DNA from 2 places in the Micromonospora sp. NBC_00330 genome. Region 2 is predicted to be linked to the other one. Evidence: predicted binding sites of a transcription regulator. Region 2 holds the regulator's gene; the other holds the start of a gene.
What was found. The regulator HspR, encoded in region 2, represses chaperone genes until heat shock. The targets are predictions, from matches to a motif close to TTGAGTNNNNNNNACTCAA.
Positions count from the first base shown of each region.

Region 1 (7,605 bases), 3.3 Mb from region 2:
GCACTACCGGCGGCACCGCAGCAGGTGCGCTCACGATCGGTTCCATACCTCTCCCCCGTGGAGTGCCACATCGAGCGGCGGGCAGACTCTACTGTGCATTGTCGCGTGCCGGCCGACGCGGATCAGAGGGCGTACGGGCCGAAACGGCCCCAGGCCACCACGGCGGCGAGGACGAGCAGCACGGCGCAGGCGACAGCGCCCTGGATCTCGGTGCGACGTCCGTCCTGGGTGGTCTGCTGCTTGCGGGCGCGCAGGTGCACCAGGAGGCCGCCGATCATGACGATGACCAGTCCGACGGCGGCGAGCGGGGTGAGCACCGTGGCGATGCCGGTGGCAGCGGGCAGCACGAGCCCGGCGGCGGCCAGCAACTCGACAGCGCCGAGCGCCTTGACCTGCGACGGCGGCACCGGGTCCACCCACCGCATCACGTCGCGCAACTTCTCCTTGGGCTGGCTCAGCTTGGCCAGTCCGACGCCGGCGAAGACGGCGGCGAGCAGGATCTGAATGATCCAGAGCACCACGTTCACGGGGGTTCCTCCAGGGGGCCGCCTCGCGGCGGAGAGGTGGTTGACGGTGCAGACGAGACAGTAGACCTTCCCCCGCGTACCGAAAGGGCCCCCGCCGTCGGGAGACGGCGGGGGCCCGGATGGTCGGAGCGTCAGACCGCGAAGAGCGCCGGACCGTCCAGCGTCTTCACGTCGGCCGGGCGCAGCGCCAGGGCGAGCACGTCGGCCACGTCGGCCAGGGTGTGCACGGTCAGCGCCTCGCGCACCTCGGTCGGCAGGTCGTCCAGGTCGGGCTCGTTGCGCGCCGGGATGATCACCTCGGTGAGGCCGGCACGGTGCGCGGCGAGCAGCTTCTGCTTCACCCCACCGATCGGCAGCACCCGGCCGGAGAGCGTCACCTCACCGGTCATCCCGAACTCGGGGCGGACCGGGCGACCGGTGACCAGCGACGCCAGGGCCGTGACCATGGTGATGCCGGCGCTCGGACCGTCCTTGGGGACCGCGCCCGCCGGGAAGTGGACGTGGATCCGGCGTCCCGCGAGAGCGTTCGGGTCGATGCCGAACCGCCGCCCGTTGGAGCGCAGGTAGGAGAGCGCGATCTGCGCCGACTCCTTCATCACGTCACCGAGCTGGCCGGTCAGGGTCAGCCCCGGCTCGCCCTCCATGCTGGTCGCCTCGATGAAGAGCACGTCCCCGCCGGTGCCCGTGACGGCCAGACCGGTGGCCACGCCGGGCACCGCGGTGCGCTCGGCCGACTCCGGTGTGAACTTCGGCCGACCCAGGTAACCGGCGAGGTTGTCGGTGCCCACGCGTGCCGGCGTCGGGTCCGTCGCCAGCGTCACCGCCACCTTGCGCAGGATCTTGGCCAGGGCCCGCTCGAGCTGCCGGACGCCGGCCTCCCGGGTGTACTCCCCCGCGATCAGCGCGAGAGCCTCGTCGGCGACGGTGACCTCGTCGACGGTCAGGCCGGCCCGCTCCCGCTGCCGGGGCAGCAGGTGGTCGCGGGCGATGGCGACCTTCTCGTCCTCGGTGTACCCGTCCAGGGTGACCAGCTCCATCCGGTCCAGCAGGGGGCCGGGGATGGACTCCACCACGTTGGCGGTGGCCAGGAAGAGCACGTCGGACAGGTCGAGGTCGACCTCCAGGTAGTGATCCCGGAAGGTGTGGTTCTGCGCCGGGTCGAGCACCTCCAGCAGGGCGGCGGCCGGGTCGCCGGCGTAGCCGGCGGCCAGCTTGTCCACCTCGTCGAGGAGCACGACCGGGTTCATCGAACCGGCCTCGCGCAGCGCGCGGACGATCCGACCGGGCAATGCCCCCACGTACGTACGCCGGTGCCCGCGGATCTCCGCCTCGTCGCGGACGCCGCCGAGCGAGACCCGGACGAAGTTACGCCCGAGCGCCCGCGCCACGGACTCGCCGAGGCTGGTCTTACCCACCCCGGGAGGACCGGCGAGGGCGAGCACCGCGCCGGAGCCGCGACCGCTGACCACACCGAGGTTGCGCTCGGCACGCCGGTTGCGCACCGCCAGGTACTCCAGGATGCGGTCCTTCACGTCGGCCAGGCCGGCGTGGTCGGCGTCGAGCACCGCCCGGGCCGCGGCCAGGTCGGTGTTGTCCTCGGTACGCGTGCCCCACGGCATCTCGAGCACGGTGTCCAGCCAGGTACGGATCCAGCCCGCCTCCGGGGAGGCGTCGCTGGCCCGTTCCAGCTTGCCGACCTCGCGCATGGCCGCCTCGCGTACCTTCTCCGGCAGCTCGGCGGACTCGACGCGGGACCGGTAGTCGGCGGAGCCGTCCGGCTCGTCCTCGCCCAGTTCCTTGCGGATCGCGGCGAGCTGCTGGCGCAGCAGGAACTCGCGCTGGGACTTCTCCAGCCCCTCGCGAACGTCACTGTTGATCTGCTCGGTGACCTCCTGCTCGGCCAGGTAGTCCTTCACCCAGCCGACCAGCAGCTCCAGCCGGGCGGTGACGTCCGGCGCGGCGAGCAGCTCGGTCTTCTGCTCCAGCGTCAGCCAGGGCGCGTAACCGGCCGAGTCGGCCAGCTCGGAGAGGTCGGTCATCCGCTCCACCGCGTCGATGACCTGCCAGGCGCCCCGCTGCTGGAGCACGGAGGTCACCAGGGCGCGGTACTCGCGGGCGAGTTCCCGGGCCCGACCGGCGTAGGCGGGTTCGTCGAGTTCGGTCGCCTCGACCCAGAGGGCGGCGCCGGGGCCGGGCACGCCGGAGCCGATCCGGGCCCGGGACAGGCCACGGATCACGGCGGCGGGCTCACCCTCGGGCAGCCGGCCGACCTTTTCGATGGTGGCGACCACGCCCACCGGGCCGTACTCGCCGTCGATGCGCGGCACGGCCAGCAGCTTGCGGTCGCCGGTCGCCCGCGCCGCGTCGATCGCGGCCTGGGTGGTGGGGTCGAGGGTTACCGGGATGACCATCCCGGGCAGCAGCACGGCGTCGGTCAGGGGAAGTACCGGAAGAGTTGCCATCGAACACCTGCCATCGCGTTGAGTTGAGCGTGTCTCACTCAAGTAACAAAGCGTTCCCCTTGTTCCGGCCTGTGACCCAGACCACTCTTCTCCCCGGTCCGTCGGGCCGCCCGGGACCGGCGGGCGACCCGACGAGGCACCTCAGGTGAGCTTGCTCTTCACCGTGTTCACCACCGAGCCGGCCACCCCCGGGTTGGTGCCGTACAACCGAGGGTCACCCGGAGGCAGCACCGGTTCCGGCGCGTTCGCCCGCGGGTTGTCGTCGTACCGGAACTCGCCCTTGCCGTCCGGCGACGGCCCGGACGCCCAGCGCCCCTGGGCGGCGTCCGTGCCCGACGAGAAACCCAGGTAGGTGTAGCCGTACTCCGCGGTGAACTCGCCCGAGTCCGGAAACGCCTCCGGCACGGGCATCTCCTCCAGCCCGTCCTCCTTGAGCTGCTCGATCGCCGCCAGCCACATGTTCTGGTGCATGGTGTCGCGGGCCAGCAGGAAGCGCAGCATCTGCTTGACGCCCGGGTCGTCGGTCATGTGGAACAACCGGGCGACCTGGAGCCGACCCTGCGCCTCGGCGGTGACGTTGAGCTGAAAATCGGCCAACAGGTTGCCGCTGGCGGTGATGAACGCGCCGTTCCAGGGCACCCCGTTGGAATCGGTGGGCAGGGCCCCACCCCCGCCGTGGATGAAGTGCGCCGGGTTCTCACCGGCGTAGGTCGCGGCACCACCGGGATCCTCCGCGATCCCCTCGGTCAGCGACAGCGGCGCGTTGTCCAACAGCCGGGTGATCATCGTGACGATCATCTCGACGTGGCCCATCTCCTCCGTGCCGACGTCGAGCAGCAGATCCTTGTACTTCCCGGGCAGGCGGCAGTTCCAACCCTGGAAGAGATACTGGTTGGCGACCGTCATCTCGCCCCACTTGCCGCCCAGCACCTCCTGCAACCGGCGGGCGAACGCCGCATCCGGGCCGTCCGGCTTGGCTTCGAACTGCAGATCCTTGACGTGGCTGAACATCCAACCTCCTCGGTACCGCAAATAGGTAGCGAGGCCGTTCCCGCCCCGATGACCCGAGCGGGCCAACCGGTGTCCCGCCCGGGTCAGCGCACCGGGCGAGCCATCGGCAGCAGCACCTCCAGCGCCACTCCACGGGGCCGTAGCCGGTGCGCCCGCAACGCTCCCCCATCCGTCGCGACGAGCTGCCGCGCGATCCACAGGCCCAGACCGGACATCCCGACGGCCGGCGCCGGACGCCGCAGCGCCACCAGCAGCGCATCGTCGACCCGACCCTCGTCGGTGACCAGGATGCTCAGACCGGGGCCGCGCACTGTGGCGTAGAGCCCGACCTGTCCGTCCGGCGGCCCGTGCCGCAACGCGTTCTGCACCAGGTTGACCAGCACCTGTCTGGTTCGTCCGGCCGGCACCGGGCAGGAGGCCGCCTCCCGGGTGGCCCGCGCCCGCCGACGTCCGACCGGCACCAACGCGGCGGCCTCCCGCAGGATGCCCGACAGCGCGACGGCCGGCTCCGGCTGCGAGGTCGGCGTCAGCACGCCGGTGCCGGCGGTCGCGTCGCGCAGCAGGCTCTGCAGGTGGGCGGCCTGGTCGCGGGCCAGCTCACTGATCGCCCGCCGATCGTCCCCGGTCAGCTCCCGACGCTCGTCGGCCAGCGCGCGGGTCAGCGAGGTCAGGGTGCTGATCGGCGTCCGGAACTCGTGGCACAACACCCGCAGCAGCAACTCCGAATCGGCCGCCGCCGGCCGTCTCTCGCCGGGTGTCGGCTCAATGGGGCGCAACCCTCGCAGCAGGTCCCGCAAACCGTGCCGTACGCGCATCCACCCGACTCCCCTCGTTCGGTGCGAACCCGCATGATCGGTACCCGCTGGGGAACGGCGCAGACATGCCGGGAGCCTCCACCTTGCGACTCGTCGTCGTGGACGATCACCCCCTTTTCGTCCGCGGCCTGGAGTTGCTGCTCCCGATCACCACCAACGGCCGGGCCGAGGTGGTCGCCTCGACCGGCGACGCGGCAGCGGCGGCGGCCCTGGTCAGCAACTACTGCCCCGACCTGGCCCTGGTCGACCTGCACATGCCGCCGCCCGGCGGCATCCGGGCGGTGGCCGCGATCCGGCGGACCACCCCACGGGTACGCGTGGTCGCGATGTCCGGTTCCGACGACCCAGAGCCAGCGGTGGAGGCGCTGCGGGCCGGCGCCGAGGGGTTCCTGCCCAAGACCAGCGAACCGGAGGAGCTGCTGCCCCCGCTGCTGGCGATCCTCGACGGCTGGGCGGTGCTGCCGGCCGAACTGCTGCGCGCCATGCTGCGACCCACGCGCTTCGCGTCCGTCGACCTGGACGGCGAGGAACGGCGACTGCTGCGAGCGATCGCCGCCGGCCGCAGCACCGTCGACATCGCCGAAGAACTGCACGTCTCCGAACGGACGGTGAAACGGATGACCGCCGCGTTGCTGCGCAAGTTGCGGGTCTCGAACCGGGCCGAGGCGGCTGCCGTCGCCGGTCACAGCGGCATCCTCGGGGAATGAAGCCTCGGCACCGAACCGATTCACGGTTTTGCTCGGTAACGGAATCGCGACGCGCCGAATGAATGGAAGGCATATTGTTGCGGATTACCGGGGTGGTAGGTCAGACTTTGGACACATCCCGCCGCACACAGGGAGTAATCGGCAATGGCGAGAAAAGTAATCACGGTCCTGACCGACGACCTCGACGGTGGGAAGGCCGACCGGACGGTTGAGTTCAGTCTCGACGGCGTGGCCTACACGATCGATGTCTCCGACGAGAATGCCGGCGTCCTGCGCAAGGCGCTCGATCCGTACATCAATGCGGGTCGGCGGATCGGGCGCGGTCCGGTGGAGAGCACCCGTTCAGTCCGGCGGCCCGGGCGACCCACCGGCGCGGGAATGGATCGCGAGCAGAACCGGGCGATCCGGGAATGGGCCGTCAAGAACGGCTACAAGATTTCCGAGCGCGGCCGGATCCCGGTTGAGGTCGTCGAGGCGTACAAGAGCCGCTGACGCGACTCGACGGGGCCCCGCCGGAAACGGCGGGGCCCCGTCGTCTGTCCGGACGCCCGAAACGAAGCGGCGGCCGGCCACCCCGGGTTGTCGCCCCGGATGGCCGGCCGCCGTTGGTACGTCAGCTCAGTTGACGTCGATGCGCACCGAGTCGAAGGCGGGGGTCTGGTTGGCCCGCTCCATCATCGGCAGGCGGTGCGAGCCGTCACCGGCCCAGACGGAGCACTGGGCGGTACCGGACTCCGGCAGGCCCGGAATCTGAATCGTCACCTCGTCGGGCTGGGCGCCACCGCGGCCGTCCTCGGTCGCGACGAAGAACGCGGGCACCTCCTGCGGCTCCGGCGGAGCGGTCAGGCTGTCCAGCATCCGGCAGGCGGTGTGGAAGTGACCGCGGACCAGGCCCTGGTCGTTGAGGAGCGAGCTCTCCACGTAGTAGCCACCCTGACCGGCGGCCAGGAAACGGTCCCGGACCAGGTTGCGGGTGCTGACCCGCAGGGTGAAGGCCTGGTTCTGGCCGACCTGCTCGGGGAACTGGGTGATCAGCAGCGACGGGTTGTTGGCCGCCGCGCCGACCTCACCGAACTCGGTGCTCACGCAGCGGTTGCCGTTCTGGAAACCGTCGTGTGGCTGGAGCCGGCTCTCGTCGCAGTCGTTGGCGAGCACGCCGAGCCCGGCGCCGGGCTCGGTGCCGCCGCCGTTGTTGCCGCCACCGTTGTTACCGCCACCGTTGTTGCCACCGCCGTTGTTGCCACCGCCGGGGGTGGTGGTGGGCGTGGTGCCGCCGCCGTTGTTGCCGCCCGTGCCGCCGGTGGGCTGCACCTGGCACTCGGCGAGCTGCGCGAGGCCCTGCGGCCGGGGTCCGACCCGGTCGATGGCGGTCGTGATCCGGTCCAGCACGGCGCGGCGCTTGCCGGCCAACGGCTGGAGGATCGCGGTGCGGATGAACGCCTCACCCTTGTTGCCCTCGGCGGCGAGCCGGCGGTCCGCCTCGGCGATCTGGGTCTGCAACTGGGCGAGGTTGCGGTCCACCTCGGCCCGAGCCCGGTTCGGCACCTGCGGCAGTTTGGCCGTCACGTCCGGACAGGCGATGGCCGTGCCGGTGCCCACAGTGCCGTCCTTGCCGTCCTCACACTCGGGAACGGACTGCTGTCCGTCACCCCAGTGATTACGCACCCACCGACCGTTCTGCCAGGTCCGGCTGGTCGAGCCGCCACCGGTCGGCGCGGTAGCGCCGGGGCTCGGCTCCACGCACTGCCCGGAAGCCGGACGTGGCTTATTTGTCCGCCGGTCCTGGGCCGACGAAATCTGAGTCACGGCGACAACTCCGCCGAAGACCGCGAGCGTGCCGACAACTGCCAGCAGACGCTTGCTCCGCGCGTTGCCGGAAGGCCGGCGCGCCCGAGTGGACCTGCGCATCGAATTGCTCTCCTTCTCGATCCGGTAGTGGATTTCTGCCCTCGGCGGACCGACGGATGTGAGGTGGCACGCCGCGGTGGCGACCCACCGTGACCTACCCGGTAATGCGTCGATGGCCGACGATGCCCTTTCCGCACCGTCTCCCGCGCCCGGTGGACGCGGATGGGGAGATCCT
Region 1 covers NZ_CP108012.1:2,455,940-2,463,544, forward strand. The annotation lists gene OG598_RS10845 (right-handed parallel beta-helix repeat-containing protein) at 1-34, opposite strand, end outside; gene OG598_RS10850 (DoxX family protein) at 123-527, opposite strand; gene lon (endopeptidase La) at 659-2,989, opposite strand; gene OG598_RS10860 (manganese catalase family protein) at 3,131-4,000, opposite strand; gene OG598_RS10865 (sensor histidine kinase) at 4,084-4,815, opposite strand; gene OG598_RS10870 (response regulator transcription factor) at 4,914-5,522, shown strand; gene OG598_RS10875 (histone-like nucleoid-structuring protein Lsr2) at 5,667-6,014, shown strand; gene OG598_RS10880 (hypothetical protein) at 6,141-7,430, opposite strand.
Region 1: lon (endopeptidase La) is a predicted target of HspR. The motif match lies at 3,013-3,031, and genes of this name have one in related genera.

Region 2 (7,605 bases):
GACCGGCGACGGGGAGCGGGTCGTCATCCGCAACAACCGCAAGCTCGTCGACACCGCCGAGCCGGAGGGGACCGCCGCCGACGCGGAGACCGGTGTGCCGGCCGAGGGTCTGGTCGAGGACGCCGAGGTCGTGGTCGACGAGATCGAGGTCGAGGTCAACTCCACCGACGGGCCGGAGCCGTCCGGTCCGCCGGTGGTGGACGCCCCGGCGCAGCCGGTGGACGGCGGCGGCACGGGCACCTCGCTCGGCGCCGAACTGGAGGCGCTGCGGGCCGAGCTCGACGAGCGGACCAGGGACCTGCAGCGGGTGTCGGCCGAGTACGCCAACTACCGCAAGCGGGTCGACCGCGACCGCAGCCTCGTACAGGAGCAGGCGACCGGCTCGGTGCTGGCCGCGCTGCTGCCGATCCTGGACGACCTGGACCGGGCCCGGGAACACGGCGACCTGGTCGGGCCGTTCGGCACGGTGGCGGAACAACTCACCACCGCGCTGGGCAAGTTCGGCCTGAACGCCTTCGGCGAGCAGGGCGACCCGTTCGATCCGACCCGGCACGAGGCGGTCGCGCACCAGACCTCGGCCGACGTCAGCGAGCCGACCTGCGTACAGGTAATGCGACGCGGCTACCAGCTCGGTGAGCGGCTGCTGCGCCCCGCGCTGGTCGCGGTCGCGGATCCGGAATAGTGCCAGACAGTGACCGAGCCGTCCCGCCCACCGCTCAGCGGTGGGCGGGACGGCCGGGCCACCAGGGTCGGAAGGAGGTGGACCGGTGAGTTCGAAGGACTGGATCGAGAAGGACTTCTACGCCGTGCTCGGCGTGGACAAGGCCGCCTCCGCGGATGACATCAAGAAGGCGTACCGCAAGGTGGCCCGGGAGTCGCACCCGGACCACAACCCGGGTGACCCGAAGGCCGAGGAGCGGTTCAAGGCCGCGTCCGAGGCGTACAACGTGCTGTCGGACAGCGGCCGCCGTCGCGAGTACGACGAGATGCGTTCGCTGTTCGGCTCGGGCGCGTTCCGGCGCAACGCCCGGGGTGGGGGTCAGCCGGGCGGCATGCCGTTCGACGTCTCCGACATGTTCGGCGGCGGCGGAGGCGGCGATCGTCGCTTCGGCGGCGCCGGCTTCCAGGACCTCTTCAGCTCCATCTTCAGTGGCGGTCAGGCCGGTGGGCAGGCCGCACCACACGGTCCGGCCCGTGGTCGGGACGTGGAGACCGAGGTGGCGCTGGACTTCGGCGACGCGGTGCGCGGCGTGACGCTGCCCCTGACGCTGCGCGCGCCGGGAGTCTGCGACACCTGCCACGGCAACGGGGCCAAGCCCGGCACCCAGCCGCGTACCTGCCCGGTCTGTCATGGTGCCGGCGTGACCACCCGCAACCAGGGGTCGTTCAGCTTCTCCGAGCCGTGCCGCAACTGCCAGGGCGTCGGCACCGTGGTCGAGGAGAAGTGCCCGGAGTGCCACGGCAGCGGCGGTGTCACCAAGACCCGCACCATGAACGTGCGCTTCCCGGCCGGTGTGGCCGACGGTCAACGCATCCGGCTGGCCGGGCGTGGCGAGCCGGGCGAGCGCGGTGGCCCGGCCGGCGACCTCTTCGTGCACGTCAAGGTCCGGCCGGACGAGCTGTTCGGGCGTACCGGGGACGACCTGACGCTGACCGTGCCGGTCACCTTCGCGGAGGCCGTGCTCGGCACGGACCTGCGGGTGCCCACGCTCGACGGTGCGATGACCCTGCGGGTGCCGCCGGGGACGCCGAGCGGGCGGGTGCTGCGGGCCCGGGGCAAGGGTGTGGTCCGCCGCGACGGGCAGGCCGGTGACCTGCTGGTCACGCTGGACGTGGTGGTGCCGGCCCGGCTGTCGGACGAGGCCCGCACGGCGCTGGAGTCGTTCGCCGAGCAGACCCCGCCGGCGGCCCGGGAACATCTCGACGCACGGGTGCGTCGAGTCAGTTAGTCCGGTGGAATGGACGCGGAGGTGAGCGGGATGTCGGGCGAGTTCCTCGGTTCGGGCGACCCTGCCTACGAGGCCAAGGTGCTGATGATTTCGGTAGCGGCACGGATGGCGGGGATGCACCCGCAGACCCTGCGCCAGTACGACCGGCTGGGGCTGGTGCAGCCTGGCCGAGCTGCTGGTGGCGGGCGTCGCTACAGCGTCCGCGACGTGGTGCTGCTGCGCGAGGTGCAGCGGCTCAGCCAGGACGACGGGATCAACCTGGCCGGTGTCAAGCGGATCATCGGGCTGGAGCGGCTGCTGGAGCAGGCACAGCAGCGGGTGGCCCGACTGGAGGCGGAGCTGGACGCCGCGTACCGCCGGGTGGCGGAGCTGGAGTCGCTGGCCCGCTTCCCGGGCCGGGATCTGGTGCCGACCAACCGCACGTCCACCGCCCTGGTGGTGTGGCGCCCACGCCGGATGCCCGATCGCTGACCTGCCGCTCACCCGGATCTGTCTTCTCGGCCCGGACCACGCTGGATTCCCGGCGCGGTCCGGGCCGCTTCAGTTAGCCTGTCGATAAGGGTCCAATCGGCTCAATCTGGACCTACCGGCATGGCGAGGGGGAGCGATGGCGGAATCGGCGAAGAAGGTGGCCCAGCAGACCGAGGACCGGTTGGAGAACCTGGCCGAGACCGTCCGCAAGAAGTTCGACAAGGTGACCGAGGGGACCTACCGGGACCGGATCATCGCGGGCCGGTTCGCCGAAGACGGCGACCACGCCGGCGAACGGGGCCGAGCCGAGAAGGAACGCAAGCAGGACTGACCGGTGACCGACGTGCGGGCCGGGACCCACGGGGGGTCCCGGCCCGTTCGCCGTTCCGCAGTGCGGGCCAGGCGTGAATCGTTTGCGACATCAGCTCCAAAGGAGCCGCAAACAGCAACAGCACCCAGCCACCGCGGGCGAGGGAGCCGCCTGGCCGTCTCAGCCGAGGCGGCGGTTTTCGCGGACCAGGCCGCCCTCGCACCAGTCCCGGTAGACGAAGAGGTCCGGTCGGGCCAACAGCACGCGGCCGTTGTGCGCCCAGACCTTCATCAGTTCGTCGCCGTCACGCTCGGCCTGTTCGACGAGTTTGCGAAAGCGGCGCTTGGGGTGGGCGCGGAAGTTCGTCCGGATGCCGTCGGCCGCGTAGATGTAGAGGCAGTGCAGCGCGAAACGCCGGGCCGGGCAGGTCGGATCCATCGCTAACTCGAAGAGTGTCAACACCAGCCGGTCGCCGGAGACCAGCAGGTCCCAGTCGGGTGGCATCGAGGCCAACGGCACCGAATCGGGCTTGTACGCCCAAGCTCGCAACTCCGCCGGAGTCGGATCGACGGGGTTGGCGAAGCCGTGGAACGTCGACTCCTGCACGCTCACCGGCCAACCTTCCGCTCTCGCCCGCGTCTGGCAACGCTGCCTGCGGACCGTGGCTGCTGGGGCGAAACGGTAACCCGCCGTGGGGTGCTGCGGTAGTACCCGCGAGGAGCAATTCCGCAACCGTTGGCACGGGCGGGTCCATTGCATCGACAGCGCAGCCGATGATGCTCCTATGACTATCCACGTTAGACGGTTCCAGCGGGGTGCCGAGGCCGACTTCGTCGCGGGGCTGGAGTGGCTTTTCGCCCCTCCCGGTAGCCGTCCCGGGGATTGGGACCGCGACCGCGCCGTCGAGCGGACCGCGCAATTGCTCGCCCACGAGGACGTCGCACTTTTCGCGGCGCGATCGGACGACGATCAGTTGATCGGCGTGGCAAGCGCCTACCTGGACATCCTCTCCGTGCGCTTCGGCCGTCGGGCGTCGATCGAGGATCTCGCCGTGCACCCCGAGTGGCGCTCTCGGGGTGTCGGCTCCAACCTCCTCGCGGCGGCCAGGGCGTGGGCGCACGAACAGGGTGCCGACTACGTCTTCCTGGAGTCCGGCCTCGCCCGGACCGAGGCGCACCGCTTCTACCTCCGCGAGGGTGCGACCCACGCCGCCGCGGCGTTCAGGTGGAGCTCAGTGCAGTGAGTCGACGGCCGGGATCGGCTCCCGCCGTTGGGCCGCCGCGCGGTTGCGCAGCCACCGCTTGAACCACGGGAAGTCGGGCAGCCGAGCCAGGATCGGCCCGGTCACCACGGTGATCAGGACGTACGTCGCGGCCAGCGCCGCCAACCGCGGCTCGACGCTCCCGGCAGCCACCGCGAGACCGGCGATGACGATGGAGAACTCACCTCGGGGTACGAGCGCCAGGCCGGCCCGCCATCGACCGGGTTCCGCGATGCCGACCCGGCGGGCCGCGAGGTAGCCGGTGAGTGTCTTCGTCGCCATGGTGACCACGGCCAGGGCGAGTGCCGGCAGCAGCACCGGCGGGATGTCCTGCGGGTCGGTGGTCAGGCCGAAGAAGACGAAGAACACAGCGGCGAACAGGTCCCGCAGGGGCGAGAGCAACTCGGTGGCGTGGTGCGCCACCGGGCCGGACAGGGCGATGCCGACGAGGAACGCGCCGACCGCCGCCGACACCTGGAGCGACGCGGCGATGCCAGCGATCAACAACGTCAGACCGAGTACGCCGAGCAGCAGCGCCTCCGGGTCCTTTGCCGACAGGGCGGACGAGATCAGGTGGCCGTACCGGATGGCGACCACCAGCACGATCAGCACGGTGCCCACCGCGACGGTGAGCGCGATCCCGCCGCCGAGCAGGCCGGTCCCGGCCAGTACGGCGGTGACGAGCGGCAGGTAGAGGGCCATCGCCAGGTCCTCGATGACCAGCACCGAGAGGATAACCGGGGTTTCCCGGTTACCGAGCCGGCCCAGGTCGGCGAGGACCTTGGCGATCACCCCGGAGGAGGAGACCCAGGTGATGCCGCCGAGTACCAGGGCGGCGACCCAGTCCCACCCGAGGAGCAGGGCGAACCCCGCGCCGGGTAGCGCGTTGAGGACGCCGTCGATCAGCCCTGCCGGTGCCGCCGAGCGCAGGTTGCCGACGAGCTCGTTGGCCGAGTACTCCAGGCCGAGCATCACCAGCAGAAGGATGACGCCGATCTCGGCGCCGACTGCGAAGAACTCCTCGCTGGCGTCCAGCGGCAGCAGCCCGCCGTGCCCGAACGCGAGCCCCGCGAGCAGGTAGAGGGGAATGGGAGAGAGGCCGAAGCGTCGGCTGAGCCGGCTGAGGAGCCCGAGCAGCAGCAGCAGCGCACCGACTTCGATGAGCAGCGTGGTGAAATCGTGCATCCGCCTCAGCCGTCCGGGTCACTGTCGGCGAGGATGGCGGAAACGCCGTCGAGACCTCTACGGGTCCCGACAACGACCACCACGTCGCCGGCCGCGAAGCGGAAGGAGGGGAGTGGCGAGACGATCACTTCGCCTTCACGCAGTACCGCCACGATGGAGGCGCTGGTGCGGGTACGCGCCTTGGTGTCGCCGAGCTTCCGGTTGACGTACGGGGAGCCGGCAGTGATGGCGATCTGCTCGGTGAGCAGACCGGCGGCCTGCTCGCGGAGCCCGGAGAGCTGGCCGAGCATCAGCGACGCGCCGAGGATGTCGGCCAGAGCCTCGGCCTCGTCGTCGGTCAGCGGAATGTCCGACTGGCAGGCGTCGGGGTCGTCGGGATCGTAGAGAACGAGATCACGGCGGCCGTTGCGGTGGGAGACGACGCCCAGGCGGCGTCCGGACTCCGTCACCAGATCGTGACGTACCCCGATCCCGGGTAAGGCGGTCTGCTCGACACGTACTCGCACCCTCCAAGGCTACCGCTTTGTGAACAGAGCGCAGATCTTGGAGGTTCAGCGCACTTCGGGCCTGCCCCGGAGCACCTCAGCGGCCGTGATCCACTCCGGTTCATTGAAGTCGGGGCATCCGGCGGGGCGGGACACCCCGACTTCCTGAAGGCCGAGTGGATCAACCGCGTCGGGCGCCGGACGCCGAGGTCAGCGGAGGCTGGCGAAGAACTCGCGGATGTCGGTGACCAGCACCTCGGTGGCCTGGTGGGCCGCGTAGTGACCGCCGACGTCGCCCCGGCCGTCGACGTCGGTCTCGTACGCCGTCCACCGGACGATGTTCGCGTGGTCCCGCTCGGCGAAGCGGCGGATGGACTGGAAGTCGCCGGGGAACATGGCCAGCGCGGTCGGAGCGGTGGTCGGTTCGGTCGGCGGCTCGCCGGCGTGTGCGTCCTCCCAGTAGAGCCGGATCGCCGAGGCGGCAGTGCCGGTGAACCAGTAGAGCGCCACGTTGGCCAGGACGAAGTCGGCGTCCAGGCTCTCGTCGAAGAGCTGGGAGTTCCAGGCGAGCAGTCCCACCGGCGAGTCGGTCAGCGCGAACGCCAGTGTCTGCGGCTGCTGACTGTGCACCTGGTTGAAGGAGAACTTGTTCTCGTAGAACCACTGGAGGTGCCCGAGCGCGGCCTGGTCCGCCTCGGAGAGCCCGGCGAACTCGGCCGGGTCGCCGGAGGGGAACGAGAAGAGTTGGGTGACGTGTACGCCGAGCACCCGCTCCGGATCGACCCGGCCCAGCTCCGGCGCGACCATGGAGCCGGCGTCGTTGCCGACCGCGCCGTAGCTGTCGTACCCCAGTCGGTCCATCAGCTCGGCCCAGGCGCGGGCGATGCGGAACCGGTTCCAGCCGGCGCTGCGGGTCGGGCCGGAGAAGCCGAAGCCGGGCAGTGACGGGACGACCACGTGGAAGGCCGGCGCGTCCGGGTCGGTCGGCTCGGTGAGCGGGGCGATCACGTCGAGGTACTCCAGCACCGAGCCGGGCCAACCGTGGGTGAGCACCAGCGCCGTGGCGTCCGGCCGGGACGACCGGACGTGCAGGAAGTGGATCCGTTCGCCGTCGATCTCGGTGACGAACTGCGGGTGGGCGTTCAGGCGGGCCTCGACGGCACGCCAGTCGAACTCGCCCCGCCACCGGTCGACGAGGTCGCGCACCCGGTCGTTGCTCATCCCGTACGAATCACCCGCGCCGGGCAGGTCGGCGGGCCAGAGGGTGCGGTCCAGCCGGGCGGCCAGGTCGTCGAGGGCGGTCTGCGGGATCTCGACGCGGAACGGGCGGATCGCGGTGTCGCTCATGCGGGAACTCCTTCGGAACGGAATGTTTCGTTCTGCTATCACCATAGCAGAGCGGAACGATCCGTTCCACTGTTAGGCTGGGGGCATGTCAACGACTTCCGGCAAGACGCTGGGCGGTCGCCGCGCCCAGGCAGCCCGCAACGACGAGGTCATCCTCGAAGCTGCCCGCGCCGTCTTCCTCGACGACCCGAAGGCTCCGATCGCCGCCGTCGCGGAGCGCGCGGGCGTCGGCATCAGCGCCCTCTATCGGCGGTACGCGGGCAAGGAGGACCTGCTGCGCCAGCTCTGCCACGACGGGCTGCGCCGGTACGTCGCGGAGGCCGAGACGGCCCTCGACGAGCCGGACGACTGGGCCGCGTTCACCGGCTTCCTGGCCCGGGTGGTCGACGCCGACGTGCACTCGCTCACCGTCCACCTGGCCGGCACCTTCACCCCGACCGAGGAGATGGGTCGGGACGCGATGCGCGCCGGCGAGTTGGCCACCGCCCTGGTCGACCGCGCCCACGCCAGCGGCCGGCTGCGCCCCGACGCTGTCGTACACGATCTGGGGTTGTTGTTGGAGGCGTGCGCTGCGGTGCGCGTACCCGATCCGGAGCG
Region 2 covers NZ_CP108012.1:5,801,883-5,809,487, reverse strand. The annotation lists gene grpE (nucleotide exchange factor GrpE) at 1-682, shown strand, start outside; gene dnaJ (molecular chaperone DnaJ) at 768-1,949, shown strand; gene OG598_RS26415 (heat shock protein transcriptional repressor HspR) at 1,980-2,420, shown strand; gene OG598_RS26410 (hypothetical protein) at 2,557-2,751, shown strand; gene OG598_RS26405 (hypothetical protein) at 2,911-3,342, opposite strand; gene OG598_RS26400 (GNAT family N-acetyltransferase) at 3,515-3,973, shown strand; gene OG598_RS26395 (cation:proton antiporter) at 3,962-5,176, opposite strand; gene OG598_RS26390 (cation:proton antiporter regulatory subunit) at 5,182-5,682, opposite strand; gene OG598_RS26385 (epoxide hydrolase family protein) at 5,872-7,008, opposite strand; gene OG598_RS26380 (TetR/AcrR family transcriptional regulator) at 7,094-7,605, shown strand, end outside.